Regions from separate parts of the Flavobacterium sp. 120 genome, predicted to be linked through region 4. Evidence: riboswitches for the same ligand, from Rfam matches in the RefSeq annotation. Region 4 holds a riboswitch; each other region holds the start of a gene.

Region 1 (4,147 bases), 1.2 Mb from region 4:
TTTCAAAAAAGTACGTTGAATTGCTTTGGTCATATTAAAAACTGATTTCAAATTGACATCCATCACTTTGTCAAAATCTTCTTCGGACATACGCATCAAAAGGTTGTCTTTAGTAATCCCAGCGTTATTGATTAAAATATCAACCGTTCCAAATTCAGCCAAAACTGCATCTACAAAAGTTTGCGCTTCATTAAAATCGGCTGCGTTAGATTGATATCCTTTGGCTTTAATTCCTAAAGCGTTCAATTCATTTTCAAGAGCCAAAGCTGATTCCACTGACGAACTGTATGTAAATGCAACATTTGCACCATGTTTTGCAAAAACTTCAGCAATTCCTTTTCCAATTCCGCGGCTTGCACCTGTAATTATGGCAACTTTTCCTTCTAGTAATTTCATATTCAAAAATTAGTTTAAATTTTATTTGAAGCTAATCCTGCTATCCGCTTCAATCTTTTATGAACACTAACGTTCACATAAAAGGATTTTCACTACTATCAGGGCTATCTTACACCCGTCAAATATATAATAATTCCCTTTTTAAAAAAAATTCAAAAGCAATTACAATCAAAAATTCAATTCTTAAATTTTAAAGAATCGCTTTGTCCATTTGTCCCAAAACGAAATATAAATAGCCACCAATGTGAAAATTAGTAAAAATAAATGGTACCAAGCATTACTAATTAAGTCAAAGAAATCTAATTTTCCATTAGCGTAGCTCAATATAAGCAATACTTGAGCGCCATACGGTAAAACTCCTTGAATTATACACGAAAAAATATCCAGAATTGCAGCCGTTTTTCTAGGATTCAATTCATATTCATCATTAATTTCTTTGGCAATAGGTCCTGTAATTACAATAGAAACCGTGTTGTTCGCTATTGCTAAATTAGCAAAACCCACTAAAGCACCAATTCCCGCTTGAGCTGATTTTTTACTTTTAATTCTTTTTTTAATTTGAACTAATAAATACGTTATTCCACCCGCTTTATCTACCATAGCTGCTAAACCTCCAGTAAGCATTGATAATAAGAAAATATCAGTCATACTGGTAAAGCCTTCATATATCTTTTGAGTGAACTCCATTAACGTAAACGAACCACTAAAATAACCTATGATTCCTGCCAATAAAGTTCCAATAAGTAATGTTGAAAATACATTAACACCTACTACCGCCAATACTATTACTAATATATAAGGTACAATTGCAATCCAGGAAAAATCATTTTTTGCAATGGCAACAGTCACAATATCCGAGTTTAAATCAAGATAAAAGAAAACCATAATAGTCAAAATTGCAGCAGGAAAGGCAATAAATAAGTTAATCTTGAACTTGTCCTTTAGATCACATCCCAATGACTGCGTTGCTGCGATGGTAGTATCAGAAATCATCGAAAGATTATCTCCTAACATAGAGCCACCTAATAAAGCGCCTGAAATTAAAGGTAATGAAGCACCGCTTTTATCAGCTAATGCGACAGCTATCGGGCCAATAGCTACAATTGCACCCACTGATGTTCCTGTAGCAGTTGATAAAAAAGAAGCAATCAAGAAAATTCCTAAAGGAAAATAAGCAACATCAATAGTATTTATTCCAAGATTCACGACAGCATCAACTCCACCCATCGCTTTACTTACTACTGCGAAGGCTCCTGCTAGCAAATAAATTAAACACATGGTCATGATTTTACTTTCACCACATCCTGCAATCAATGTAGCAACTTTTTCATCAGTAGTGGATTTGAAAAGTAAAAAGGCTGCTATGATACCAACTACAACTGCCACTGGCGATGGAAAAGCATAAAAATCATTCAGAACAATTCCTGCTCCTAAAAAAGTAAAAATAAAAACCAATAAAGGAATCAAGGCAAAGGCATTTCCTTTTTCTTTTGAAAATAAAGTCATAAAAAAAATTTAAAATTAAAAATTATGACGAAAAACAAAGCTAAATATGGGAATGTAAACAACATTTTTTCCAAAGGATTTGGCTTATCGTTTTAGCACCTTGCTTGTTGTTGCAGGTTGCTATCCTATTGAAGGATTCGTGATAACGGGTGCAAAAGTAATTAATTATTTATGAAATTAGCCTAATTTTATTCCAAAAAAAGATAATTCAAAAAAAAGCGCCACATAAAAATGTAGCGCGATTATAATTAAGATGTTGAAAGGCAGACTTTAAATAATTAAAAAGCTACATTCCATTTTGGCAGTCTTCCATTTTCGTCAAGGAAGTTTTGTAAAACTTGTCCTTCTACAAATGTTGGAATCACTTTAGTTTTATCGTTGAATGTCTCATACCAAACCACTTCTAGTGTACTGATGTCTTCAATTTTCATTTGTGCAGGCCAAGAATATTTTCTTCCAGTTTTAGCAAATTGGTGTCCTTCAACAATTTTGTCTTTTAAACCACCATTTTTAATTTTCAAAGTTCCGTTATTTTGAACAGTTCCAGTAGAACCAACCATAATTAACTCTTTTTCATCTCCTACTGAATACACTAAAAATACTCCAGATCCTTCTGATGCATTGCAAACTTCTGCTAAACTATCTTCTGTAGTAAATGAAAACTGATTGCTAACTTTGAATTTTTTTAACTCTTTGTACATATTATTTTATTTTTATTTGAACTGGCTTCGACAAAAAAATACCCCACAAAATCGTGAGGCCCATTAGAAACCATTCGTTTATGTTTGTTCTTATTAGGATTACATCTTAAAAACAGATGCATTTAATAAAGTGCAAAGATATTTCTTTAATTCAATTTATAATAAAAAAGCCCCACAAATTGTGAGGCTTTTAAAATATTTAATTAGAGTTTAGATTAACCTAAAACTTCTTTTACTTTTTTACCAATTTCAGCTGGAGAATCTACCACGTGAATTCCACATTCTCTCATGATTTGTTTTTTAGCTTCAGCAGTATCGTCAGATCCACCAACGATAGCACCTGCATGTCCCATTGTACGTCCTGGAGGAGCAGTAACTCCTGCAATGAAACCTACAACTGGCTTACGGTTACCATCCGCTTTGATCCAATGAGCAGCATCAGCTTCTAATTGTCCACCTATTTCACCTATCATTACGATACATTCTGTTTCTGGGTCATTCATCAATAATTCAACTGCTTCTTTTGTAGTTGTTCCAATGATTGGGTCTCCACCAATACCAATTGCAGTAGTGATTCCTAATCCTTGTTTTACTACTTGGTCAGCTGCTTCGTAGGTTAATGTTCCAGATTTAGAAACAATACCAACAGTTCCTTTTTTGAAAACAAAACCTGGCATAATACCAACTTTTGCTTCACCCGGAGTGATAATTCCAGGGCAGTTTGGACCGATTAATCTTGCGTTTCTTTCTTTAACATAACCATTTGCTTTTATCATGTCAGCAACAGGAATTCCTTCAGTAATTGCAATAATTACTTTAATTCCAGCATCTGCAGCTTCCATAATTGCATCTGCAGCAAAAGCCGGCGGTACAAAAATGATAGTTGTATCAGCTCCTGCTTGTTCTACAGCATCTTTTACAGTATTGAAAACTGGTCTGTCTAAGTGAGTAGTTCCCCCTTTTCCTGGAGTTACACCACCAACAACGTTAGTACCGTACTCAATCATTTGAGAAGCATGGAAAGTTCCTTCGCTTCCTGTAAAACCTTGAACAATTATTTTGGAATCTTTATTAACTAAAACACTCATGATATATTTTTTATGTAGTTTTTAAAATTGTTATGCAAAAGTATAAAATAGTAATCAGTAATCAGTATTCAGTATTCAGTTTTTTGACACTAAATTATGATAATTGACTCATTTGATACCCTCGAAATAGTTTATTGTCTTTTATTTGCCAAATAACCATAAAATGCGCCAATAACATTTCTTCTCTAGGATTCTCAATCGTTTTCACAAAATGAGAATAACGCACCGAAATGGTATCATTTTCACTTACAATATGGCTAATTCTAACCTTTGAACGAACGTAGGCTTTACTCAAATCATTAGACAGACTCAATAAAGAATTATAATCCAATTGAACCAATCCCTTACTGCTGTTCCATTCAACGATAACTTCAGGATGCAAAAAATCTTTTATGACTTCGCTGTCAATTAGCGCATCTGATTTGTAAAATTTCTGAACGATTTCTTTAGCAGACA
Region 2 (4,147 bases), 360 kb from region 4:
GAATTATTTTTTTTATATACTTTGGTTTTGGTTCTTCAACCCCTTCAGCATCGGTCGGCTCGGGATACTCAGGCTCCGGAAAATCTGGGTCGTCAATTGTCACTGGCCCATCTGGTTCCGGGATATCAATAGGTCCGTCACCCTCTATTTCAATAATAGAAACTGGATCACCATCAAAGTCAGGGTCAGCAAAATGATGAGTTACATTTCTAAAATCCATAATGGTAAAGTAGGTTTTACCGTATTCTTCATTAATACGTGTCCCACGACCTATAATTTGTTTGAATTCTGTTGAAGAGCCAATATTGCTATCTAAGACAATTAATTTGCAGGTTTGAGCATCAACACCAGTTGTCATTAACTTTGAAGTAACTGCGATTACTGGATATTTTTCACTTGGATTTATGAAATTATCTAACTCCCGTTTTCCTTCTTCATTATCGCCTGTAATTTGCATTACATATTTATTGTCTTCCTTAACCAAATCTGCATTGGCATTAGCCAAAGCTGCTCTCATTCCTTCAGCGTGTTCAATATCGACACAAAACACAATGGTTTTATCAAAACGATTGTTCAGTTTAAGAAATTCAGTTATTTTATTAGCAACTAATTTTCTTCTGTTTTCAACTACAATATATCTATCGAAATCTTTTGTGTTGTATATTCTGTGCTCAACAATATTACCCTCTTTATCAGTAAATCCTTGAGGTGGTTGCCAACCTTCAGCATCAATATCTAATGTTACTTTAACTACTTTATAAGGTGCTAAGAAACCGTCATCTATTCCTTGTTTTAAAGAATAGGTGTAAATAGGATCACCAAAGTAATGGATATTCGACACCTGTTTTGTTTCTTTTGGTGTAGCAGTTAAACCAATATGCGTAGCTGAATTAAAATATTCTAAAATTTGGCGCCATTTGCTATCTTCTTTTACACTCCCTCTATGGCACTCATCTACAATAATTAAATCAAAATAATCAGGTGAAAAATCTTTGAAAGCATCAGGGATTTCTGGATTAGAATTACTCAATCCTTGGTAGAGTCCTAAGAATATATCAAATGCTTTATCGGCATTATCAATACCACGTTTATTGTTAGAAACCAAAAGATCTTTACCATCAACATTTATAACTTTCTTTTTTACCACCGTCATGGCATCTTTAAAATGACGAAAATCACCTCTTAATGTTTGGTCAACTAATGAAGTTCTATCTGCCAAAAAGAGAATTTTACGTTTGCTTTTACTTTTGAATAATCGATAGGCAATTTGGAAAGCAGTATAGGTTTTACCTGTTCCTGTTGCCATAACTAATAAAATTCGAGGTTGCCCTTTTGCAACGGCTTCAACAGTCCTGTTAATTGCTATTTGTTGGTAGTATCTTGGTTTTCTATCACTATCTGCAAAGTAATCTTGCAAAATTATTTTTTCTTCGGTTTCTGTTACAATCCCCTTGTATTTTTTATATTTTCCCCAAAGGACATCAGGTGAAGGAAATTCATTTAAAGGAAAAGTCTGTTCTATATCCCCATCCGTAATTGTTTTGTCATGAAAATGAAAACCATCACCATTACTACTAAATACAAAAGGAATATCCATTAAATTAGAATACTTCAACGCTTGTTGAATTCCTGACTTTATAGAAAGGTTATTTTCTTTTGCTTCAATAATTGCAACCGGAATTCCAGAAATATAAAGCACGTAATCAGCAAAAAGTTTCTTTCCTCTTGCAGTCATTTTACCTTTTACCCAAATACGCCCAGCAGTAATTGAATACTCTCTAATAATTTGAGTGTGTTCATCCCAACCCGCATTAATTATTGCAGGTGTTATAAACTTCTCTTTAATATCTGCTTCGGAAAATAATTTTTTGTTCATCCTTTTACGCTTTGAAGTATAATAAACTAAATATATTGGATTGCATACAAACATACTAAAAAGCAATGGAATGAAATTGAAGAAAACCGTAAACGGTCTGCTTATTTTATACCACTTCCATTCTGTTTAATTCGTTTTGATTGCACCTGTGTAAATAAACGATATTTTGTAGGATTTTACTATACCCACTTTTAATGATATTATGAATTTTTGTTCAGCTCTAATTATTATTTATTTTAAAATTTATATATTTGAAAAATCATTAAGAACTACAATTGAGTAGTAGCAACCTGCGACCACACGCGAAGGTGCTGAAACAATGAGCCTAAACTAAGGAAAAATTATGTTTAAAATACCACCATTTAATTTTGTAGCAACGCACGATTTGCAATCTAATAAAGCTAAAGACAACCTCTTTAAAATTTATTTAGATTTTGATATTGTGTTTTATAATTTGAGTTTTGATGCTCTTAAAGAAGTCAATACTGTTTATGAAGAACGAGACTTATACGACCAAAGTATAGCTGGTGTTAGTACTTTTTTGAAACTTCAAAAACCCAATAAAAAACAGTATGAGTATTATCCAGCTATTAATTACGAACGATTAAATATCAATCAAGAATATGCCATAATTACCTATTTTTTTTCGGGAGCTTTTTCAACAAGAACAATTGCTACAGTGCAAAATCTTACATTCGATAAAATAGAGATGTTTAAATATACCCAAGAATGATAATGATAACAAAATCAATAAAAACCTTTACAGCAATTATAACACTTGGTTTGGAAATCGGTTATAGTGAAGAACATTACAATAAAGATTATCTGATTAATGAACTTCAAGAATATCAAAAACAAAGAATTGATGAAGCAAATATATATTTAAGTGCATCTGTAAGTGAATGTAATATTGTGCTAAGTGGTCAAGACGAAAAGCATTTAAAACTTGAGTTTATTAACTACCCTAAATTCCCGTTAGAAATTGAGGTGTTTAAAGAAGAAATTATAAAATTGGGGTTACATCTGCTTAATAAAATGCAACAAAATAGAACAGTGATAGTGTTTCCAGACGAAACAATTATGCTGGAAATTGATGGAGCAATAGACCCAAGGATTTAAATAAAAAACATTAAACTATAATTATCTATGAAAACAACGATTACTAAACTTGCCACAGGTAGCATTGAGTTAGCATTTCCACTATTTCTATCCATGCTTTTGTTTGAATACGTTGATAAAAAGGAATCCACTGGTTATGGATACATCAATAATATATCAGACAATATTCCATATTTGCTTTCAGGGCTATTTTTTATGATTTTATGTCTTGAGTTTATAAGGAGGCGTAATTCTGAAAAAGATAAGTTTGTAGCTTTTAGGTATATTTATATCATAGTGATGGTAATTGCGTTTATACTTAGTCTAAAATATATTGGACTTATGTTTGAACCTAATGCAAGAAGATAATGCAATAACAATTATTCATTGAACAGAAGTGCCAACTTTATTGATGCGAAATTTCTAAGAATGCTTTTGGCAGTAGCTACTTTAGCTTGTACAAAACAATTAAAATAGCAAGATTAGACTATAGAGGCCTATTTCATTATTTTTTTATAAAAATAGGGGCGCTAAGGACTGTATATAAAGTATGGGGTAGGTGGTTGAAAAGGAAAACGATTTTTAAAACAACCACCCCCCTAGTTGAAAAATGTTTTTCTACGATTTGTTTTGAAATTTTATGTTGTTCACTGGTCGAGGGATTTTATACCCTGTATCAGTGATTTGTAACATTATAGTAAAACAGGCCAGTTAAGGTATTTTTATTCGCTTTTATATTGATGAATAGCAATGCCTGTCTAGGTTATTTACAGAATAACAAACTGTCACTTCTTTATGATAGTAATATTATAACTTAATACCTACTTTGTATAATTGAAAAACGTTATATAAGTTGAAGGAGATGAAAACTATCTTAACAGGAAAAAGACATTAATAGGTGTTTGTATCTATACTATCCATTTATTCTAAAATTTAAAACACAGCAACTATAATATACAAGAAATTTAAACATTGAAAAATGGCTTTATTTTGCGTGCTTTCTCTTTTGTCGGGCAATGGTCGGGCAAATACAATTAAAAAAAGCCTGTAATACTTGATAAACAAGTAATTACAGACTTTTTAAGTACCCGGAGCCGGAGTCGAACCGGCACGGTTTCCCACAGGTGTTTGAGACCAGCGCGTCTACCAATTCCGCCATCCGGGCTTAGCTAG
Region 3 (4,147 bases), 1.6 Mb from region 4:
AAAGCTCAGGTCGAAAATACCTCTAAGTTGGTTCAAATTGCAGTCAATCAAATGATGCAGTATGTAAAAGCTGATGGTTTCATTAAGCTCAGCAGTTATAAAAAATACACTCCTTTAGTCGGAGATGGTCATTGGCAACCTACAGCTCCCGGATACATGCAGGCTTTGGAGCCACAATGGTATCGAGTGAGAACCTTTTTACTAGATTCGTCACAGCAATTTAAGCCAAAAGCACCCGCTGCTTTTGATATTAACAAGACGTCTTCTTTTTACAAACAAATGTTTGAGGTTTATACCATTGTAAACCAGTTGACAAAAAAAGAAAAAGCAATTGCCAGTTTTTGGGATTGTAACCCTTTTACTTTACAGCAGATTGGGCATGTTGAATTTGGTTTGAAAAAGATTTCTCCCGGAGGACACTGGATAGGAATTACCGGTATTGCTTGTTTAAAAAAGGAAACCACTTTACAACAAACTGTTTTTATTCATACAGCGGTTGCTTTAACGTTGTCTGATGCATTTATTTCTTGTTGGGATGAAAAGTATAGAAGTAATAGAATAAGGCCCGAAACAGCAATCAATAAATGGATTGATATTCGATGGCGATCATTATTGCAAACGCCTCCTTTTCCCGAATATACTTCTGGGCACAGCGTAATCTCAACTGCTGCCGCTACAATACTCACTCAAATTTTAGGTGATAATTTTTCTTTTACAGACAAAACTGAGATTGAATTTGGTTTACCTGAACGAAAATTCAAATCCTTTTTGCAAGCATCACAAGAAGCTGCCATTTCCAGATTATATGGAGGAATTCATTACAGGGATGCTATTGAAAACGGCGTTTTACAGGGAGAACAAATAGGGAACTACATTGGTCAAAAAATATTAAAATCCAATGATGGGAGTTTTACCTTTAAAAATTAATTAGTATACTATTTATATCCTTTGTCAAAATCAAATTATAGATTAGATTTCATTTTGGCTTGATGGATATAGTAGGGATTTTATAAAGCATAAAAAAACGCAACACCTTTATTTATTGGGTATTGCGTTATTTTTTTATTTAAATTTGTGACCTCTACGGGACAAATTTCTATAAATTTTATGGAAGATTTAAAGAAATTGGCTTACTACATTTAGTAGCTGTCTTTCATTGGCTTTATGAATTTGGTTTGGATGTCCTGTTGGGGATTGATGGAAAAATTATAAAAACTAAATTGGTATATGGCAGTAAATTAATTTTTAGAGAAAATACGAAACTTGAAATTTTTGAATACATCGAAATTTGTACAATAAAAAAAGAAGGAATTCGGCTTTGAACAATAAACAATTGAAGAATTTAATAAACTAACTAATTACAAAAAAAATGATTGAATTATTTATTAATTTGTTCTTTTTAATGATAAGAATGAATTTTCTTCATAAAATCAACATTACTTAAATTTCTTTACAATTAATAAGTTTTTGTTATACAGTTAATTATGGATAATTTTATTTTGTAAATAAATAATTTTAAAAAATAATTTTAAATTCTACTAATTATATAGAATTAATATATATATATTTGTCGGGTAGAAAATTTCTACATGACTTATCCAGAAAGACTGAGGGAGTAGGCCCTGTGATGTCTTAGCAACCTGTTGCCAAATAAGGTGCTAAATCCTTCCGCTTCGGTGGACAGATAAGAAAGATTTCATAAAATCTGAATAAGCTCATTAGTATTAAAATCTTTTATAATTAAAAATGAAAACTGAGCTAGAATTACATGTCAATTCCGAACAAATTAAAATGCCCTCAAAAGAAAAACATTCCAAAGTTTTCCGAATGCAAAGTCGTTAGTCTTTTTTAAACCAATTCCTGTTTATCAGCATTATTGATAGGCCATTTCGACATCGGCCCGGGAATATTTATGTCCAATTTTTTAAAACCAAACTCAATGAAAAAAATCTTACTTGTATTAATTTTTATGTTCAGTATACTTCCTGGAATACTGAGCGCACAGGAACGAACGATCAGCGGTACCGTCACAGGTTCTGATAACGGCGAGCCTTTACCGGGAGCTACAATTATTGCTGCAGAAAGCGGAAAATCTGTAGTTACAGATGTTAATGGAAAATTTTCATTATCCATTACAAAACAAGACAAGTTAGTGTCTGTCAATTATATTGGATACGAAACGCTCGAAAAAAATGCAGGTTCGTCTTTTAATGATATTAAACTGGTTCCTTCCAATACTACTTTAAAAGAAGTACTTGTCGTAGGTTATGGTACGCAAAGTAAAAAAGAATTTACCGGTGCCGCTACAAGAGTAACATCTAAAACAATTAAGGATATTCCTGTGCAGAGTTTTCAGCAGGCGTTAATTGGTAAGGCCTCAGGAGTGAATGTTTCTACTCCGAGCGGAGTTTTAAATGATACTCCGGTAATTAGAATTCGCGGGGTAAATTCCATTTCATTAAGTACAGCTCCTTTAGTGGTTATTGACGGAATTCCGGTTAATTCCGGAGATGTATCCACAACAAGTGCTGTTGCAAATAATCCGCTTGCAGATATCAATCCTTCAGATATTGAATCGATTGATATTTTAAAAGATGCCGCTTCAACTTCTATTTACGGTTCGCGTGCTGCGGGAGGAGTTATTTTGGTCACGACTAAAAAAGGAAAAGCAGGAAAAGCAAAAGTAACCTACGACACTTGGGTTGGAATTACAAGAGCTACCAGACTGCCTAATCTACTAAACAGTACACAATTTGAAACTATAAAAAATGAAGCTGTTTTAAACAGTAAAATATTAAGCGGGAACGAAAATAATACTGCTGTAGCATCGGCACTTTTCTTTCCGTCTTTTAAAGCTGATGGTTCAAGAGTGGACACCAATTGGCAGGATCAGGTATATCGTGATGCTGTTTCTCAAAATCATAATATTAGTGTTTCAGGAGGAACAGACAAAACAAGATATTTTTTCTCAACCAATTATTCCAAACAGGAAGGAATTACAAAAGACAATAATTTCGAAAGAAAAGGAGCAAGATTCAACATTGATCACGATGTAAACAGCTGGTTAAAATTAGGCGGTAATCTTTCGTATAACAATACTTTCAATCAATCTCAAAGTACAGGTTCATTAAGTGGCAGCGGATTGCTGTTAATTGGTGCGGCGCGTCTGGCTCTGGTACTGGCTCCAAACGTTTCTCCTTATAAAGAAGACGGTTCTTATAATTTAAGTTCAACAGGAACAGCAAGTCCAGGCAACAACTTATTTACCAATACGTTATGGCATCCTGGAGCTTTGTTTGAAAACAGTAAATACACCAGTTCTAACGATCATTTTGTTGGGAATGTACACGCAACAATTAACTTTTTTGAAGGTTTTAAATTCGACAGTAATTACGGAATCGACAGATTAAGAGCAGAGAATATTACCTATTTAAGTCCAAATTTAGGATCTTCGGCATTTGCTACAGGAGGTTCTGCAACTAATATCTCAGCTTTAAGAAACAATTACAATTTTACGAATAGTTTCTCTTTTGACAAACGTTTTGGAGAAAATCATCACATTGCAGCATTGGCAGGATATGATGTTCAGAAATTCGAAAACTCTTCCTGGGGAGCGAATCAAACCAACGTTTCAGATCCTTTCTTTGAAAATTATCAGGGAACTTGGGGAACGATCAGGTCATCCGGCAACAGTTTGTCAGAAAGACTTTTTCTTTCTTCTTTCTTCAGATTATCTTATGATTACGGCGGAAAATATTTCATTACAGGAAATTTCAGAAAAGACGGAAATTCTGCATTGGGTGTTAGCAGCAAATACGGAAATTTTGGAGGTTTATCTGCTGGATGGCTGGTAAGTGAAGAATCTTTCTTTAAAAACAGTAAAATTACAGATTACATAAGTTCACTTAAATTAAAAGGAAGTTGGGGAAGAGTGGGTAACGGAAATCTTTCATCAGCGTATGCCTCACAAAATTTATATGGTGCTTCAATTTACGGGACAGCTGCAACCTGGGCAATTTCTCAGGCAGGAAACCAGGATTTAGGATGGGAAACCAGTGATCAGACGAATATTGGTCTTGAAGCAGGTTTCTTTAAAGACAGACTGCAATTGACCGCTGATTATTTCAATAATGATGTAAACGGATTG
Region 4 (4,147 bases):
ATTTTGTCTGGATGTCCTTCGCTTACAGATTCTGACGTAAATAAATAGGCCATAATAATTATTATTTTAAAATTAAGCGAGAAAAAATAATTGCTGAAAAGGACTAAAGAAGAGTTTCTGCTTTAGCATTTTTTCTACTGAAAAATTTTCAGTATCCATAATGAATTGATTTCATTATGAAGAGGTTGCAATCAGTTCAAATTTTTCCTCTTGTATTCGGGTGCAAATGTATGAAACCATTTTGAATTGCAAATTAATCTTAACTTTTTTTTGCTCATAAATCTTTTCATCTACTTATATAAATACAAAACGGAATCTTGGGTTCGTTTTTCTTTGTATTTTTTTTAAAACTTATTTGGAAAATTCAGAAATAGTTAGCATATTTGTTACAACAAAAAAAGAAACATGAAATTTAATGTGTGTAATATGTCAAAAGCCATTCAGGAAAAGTCCTGTGGGTCGTGTATTGCTTAAATTTAAATTCAAATTTATATAGCAAAAGCCTCCCAAAAAAATGGGAGGCTTTTTTTTTGAACTCTATTTAGCTGAAAATAAAACAATATTAATCATAGAATGAATAACCTGAAAATCCAGAATACAAATAATTTTAAAGTCAAAAATATGATTTGCGCCAATGCCATTATGTGCGTTCGTGTCTGTTGATTCCAAAAGTATAAGTTATAACACAACTTAAAAAACCCTTTTGGATACGCATCTAAAAGGGTTTTTTTATTCAGATTAGTTAATAAGCATAGAGAATTTCAGAATTCAAAAATAATTTAAAACAAAACTAACATCATAAATTAAAAGATTATGAGCACATCAAAACATTTCCCAAAGGCATTTCGGTTACTAAAAAGCTTTAGTTTTAGAACCAAAACTAAAAAGGAAATCGATTCAAAAAATGAATTGACTAATCCAAGATTTGAAATTTCAAAAAATGATCCTTTGGCACAAAAAATAGTGCCGAGTTCATTGCTGTTCCAAATGTATTCAAAAGAAAATGAAGAACTTTTTATTTAAAAAAGTGATGGTTGTTTTAGCTTTTGAATCTTTGATGGTAAATCTCAAATTATGATTTCGACGAAAGATAAAACCCTAATATGGTGTTTTCTCTTTCGTCGGGATAATAATTATGCGTGCGATTTTTTCAAGTCAATTTGCAATAAATCAATTAGAACCAATTTGATAAAAATTTGGTTGTTTAAAAAAATAGTAGTTAATTTGTGCCTTTAAGTTCAAAAACGTATTGAAATGTTATAAAGAAAGGCAGAGGGATTAGACCCGATGAAGCCTTAGCAACCCTTCGATTTATCGAAGAAGGTGCTGCATTCTACCTTTATTCTGTCCCGAATCCTCGGGATATTTCAGAATCTAAAGGAAAGATAACACAAAGAATTCTTCTAGTTCACTTCTAGCTTTCTTTCTAATATTTCCAGACACAAATCAAAAATCATAAAAGATTTGAAATTGGAAAATAAACCAACATCTATTACCGTACAAAATTTCACCACCGAAAGTGGGGCTTTTTATCCTACCTTAAACTTAAGTTTTCAAGTTTTTGGACCGGCTTTACATACCGCTCCAATCGTTTTGGTAAATCATGCATTGACTGGAAATTCCCAAGTTGTGGGAGAAAAAGGTTGGTGGAATGATTTAATTGGTGCGCACAAAACTATCGATACCAATACATATACAATACTGGCTTTTAATGTTCCGGGAAATGGCTTTGATGATGCCGTTATTGAAAATTATTCGGATTTTACTACCAGAGATATTGCCAGAATTTTTATTGAAGGCATTCATTTTCTTAAAATCAAACAGCTTTATGCTATTATTGGCGGTTCTGTTGGCGGAGGAATTGCTTGGGAATTGGTTGCTTTAGAACCAAAAATCACGCAACATTTAATTCCTATCGCAACCGATTGGAAATCGACAGACTGGTTAATTGCCAATTGCTTTTTGCAGGAGCAAATTCTAAAGAATTCTTCAAAACCTATTGAAGACGCTCGAATTCATGCCATGCTTTGCTACCGAACTCCAGAATCTTTTACTGCAAAATTTCAGAGAACCACTAATGAGGAATTAGCCATTTTCAATGTTGAAAGTTGGCTGGATCATCACGGTAAAAAACTTCAAAAACGGTTTCAAATTTCGTCTTATAAAATGATGAATCAATTGTTGAAAACGATAGATATTACCAGAAACAGCAATTCATTTGAAGAAATAACGTCAAAAATTGAAGCTGATATTCATATCATCGGAATCAATTCTGACTTGTTTTTTACGGCAAATGAAAATAAAGCGACTTACGAGGAATTAAAAAAATATAAAAATAATGTCACCTATCAGGAAATCGTTTCCATTCACGGACACGACGCTTTTTTGATAGAATACAAACAATTACACAATTTGCTTCAGGATATATTCTAAGCCAAAAAAACACAACACAATGAAAATATTAAAATTTGGAGGTAAATCTTTATCGAATGGCGACGGAATAAATAAAGTAGTTGCAATTATTACCGATAAAGTAAATCAAGGAGAAGAAATTGCAATTGTAGTATCGGCACGTGGAAATGCTACAGATGAATTAGAAGAAATTTTAGGTATTGCTTCTAAAAACGGAGATTACAAACCCTTTTTTGAGGACTTTAAAAAATACCAACAAGACGATTACCAAGAGGTAGATTTATCTGAGGAATTCAATGTCTTAGAAAAATTATTCGAAGGCGTAAGCTTAATTGGTGATTACAGCAATAAAATTAAAGACCAGATTTTATCAAAAGGGGAGCTGCTTTCTGCAAAATTACTGACGGCTATTTTAGTTGAAAATGGAATAAATGCTCGTTTTGCGGATACTCGCGAATTGATAAAAACAGATTCGAAATTTGGTGATGCACAACCTTTGGAACAAATTTCGAAGAAAAATGTCATCAACTATTTCAAACAAAATAACGGAACTACCGTGAATATTGTTACCGGTTTCATTGGTTCTAATAATAATAATGACACGACCACTTTAGGAAGAAACGGTAGTAATTACACTGCTTCACTGATTGCGAATTACTTAAATGCTGACGAATTACAGAATTATACACACGTTGACGGAATTTATACCGCAAATCCTGAATTGGTGCTTGATGCTAAGAAAATCGACCATTTGACTTTTAACGAGGCGAATGAGTTGGCTAATTTTGGAGCAACAATTCTTCATGCAAAAACCATTATTCCTTTGTTGGAAAAAAACATTCCACTTCGTATTTTGAACACATTCAACCACGAAAATAAAGGAACATTAATCACATCCAATTCTAATAAAGAAGGAATTAAAACACTTTCGGTACTTGAAAATGTATCATTAGTTAATCTGGAAGGAAGAGGATTGCTGGGAAAAACTGGCGTTGATGCCCGTATTTTTAGAGTGATGGGAGACAATGATATCAGCGTAAGCATCATTTCTCAAGGTTCTTCAGAAAGAGGAATTGGTTTGGTCGTTGCCGCTGATAAAGCGACTAAAGCAATGATTGAATTAGAAAAAGAATTCGAAAATGATTTCTATTCAAAAGATGTGAATAAAATTACGGTAACCGATAATGTTTCGGTAATTTCTATCATTGGACAGGATTTGAGCACGTTTCACAAGCCATATACGGCTTTGATAAAAAATAAAATTGTCCCGATTCTTTTCAATAATACCGTTACCGGTAAAAACGTGAGTTTGGTTGTGAAAAAATCGCAACTGAACAAAGCCTTAAACGTAATTCATGGAGAGATTTTTGGAGTTTCAAAGAAAATCAATATCGCTATTTTCGGACATGGATTAGTAGGTGGAACGTTGATTAACCAAATATTGGAATCGGCAGCAACCATCGAAAAAAGGAAAGACATCAAACTGAATGTTTTTGCTATTGCCAATTCAAGTAATGTACTTTTAAATAAAAATGGCGTTACTCCAAATTGGAAAAACGAGATTCAAAACAATGGCTTTTCTTATACTATTGACGATGTAATTGCTTACGCAAATGAGCATCATTTGGAGAATTTGATTGCGATTGATAACACCGCAAGTGCCACATTTGTTGAGAATTACATTCCTTTGGCAGAGAACAGTTTCGATTTGATTTCTTCTAATAAAGTGGCCAAT

Evidence for each region. Region 4 has a riboswitch for S-adenosylmethionine ahead of C8C87_RS01475 (alpha/beta fold hydrolase). Riboswitches for the same ligand answer to the same signal wherever they lie in the genome.
Region 1: another riboswitch for S-adenosylmethionine. It lies ahead of C8C87_RS06840 (Na+/H+ antiporter NhaC family protein); the one in region 4 lies ahead of C8C87_RS01475 (alpha/beta fold hydrolase).
Region 2: another riboswitch for S-adenosylmethionine. It lies ahead of C8C87_RS00090 (hypothetical protein); the one in region 4 lies ahead of C8C87_RS01475 (alpha/beta fold hydrolase).
Region 3: another riboswitch for S-adenosylmethionine. It lies ahead of C8C87_RS08330 (SusC/RagA family TonB-linked outer membrane protein); the one in region 4 lies ahead of C8C87_RS01475 (alpha/beta fold hydrolase).

What each region holds. Positions count from the first base shown of each region.
Region 1 covers NZ_RBKZ01000001.1:1,592,017-1,596,163, forward strand. Annotated here, with positions in the region: gene fabG (3-oxoacyl-[acyl-carrier-protein] reductase) at 1-396, opposite strand, end outside; gene C8C87_RS06840 (Na+/H+ antiporter NhaC family protein) at 580-1,902, opposite strand; SAM-I-IV-variant riboswitch at 1,957-2,053, opposite strand; gene C8C87_RS06845 (hypothetical protein) at 2,181-2,603, opposite strand; gene sucD (succinate--CoA ligase subunit alpha) at 2,819-3,691, opposite strand; gene C8C87_RS06855 (hypothetical protein) at 3,786-4,147, opposite strand, start outside.
Region 2 covers NZ_RBKZ01000001.1:10,882-15,028, reverse strand. Annotated here, with positions in the region: gene hsdR (EcoAI/FtnUII family type I restriction enzme subunit R) at 1-1,876, opposite strand, end outside; SAM-I-IV-variant riboswitch at 2,131-2,228, shown strand; gene C8C87_RS00090 (hypothetical protein) at 2,220-2,609, shown strand; gene C8C87_RS00085 (hypothetical protein) at 2,606-2,995, shown strand; gene C8C87_RS00080 (hypothetical protein) at 3,023-3,343, shown strand; tRNA gene C8C87_RS00075 (tRNA-Leu) at 4,060-4,139, opposite strand.
Region 3 covers NZ_RBKZ01000001.1:1,928,559-1,932,705, reverse strand. Annotated here, with positions in the region: gene C8C87_RS08335 (vanadium-dependent haloperoxidase) at 1-927, shown strand, start outside; SAM riboswitch class I at 1,592-1,691, shown strand; gene C8C87_RS08330 (SusC/RagA family TonB-linked outer membrane protein) at 1,940-4,147, shown strand, end outside.
Region 4 covers NZ_RBKZ01000001.1:365,942-370,088, forward strand. Annotated here, with positions in the region: gene metK (methionine adenosyltransferase) at 1-53, opposite strand, end outside; gene C8C87_RS01470 (hypothetical protein) at 814-1,023, shown strand; SAM riboswitch class I at 1,255-1,392, shown strand; gene C8C87_RS01475 (alpha/beta fold hydrolase) at 1,471-2,433, shown strand; gene thrA (bifunctional aspartate kinase/homoserine dehydrogenase I) at 2,453-4,147, shown strand, end outside.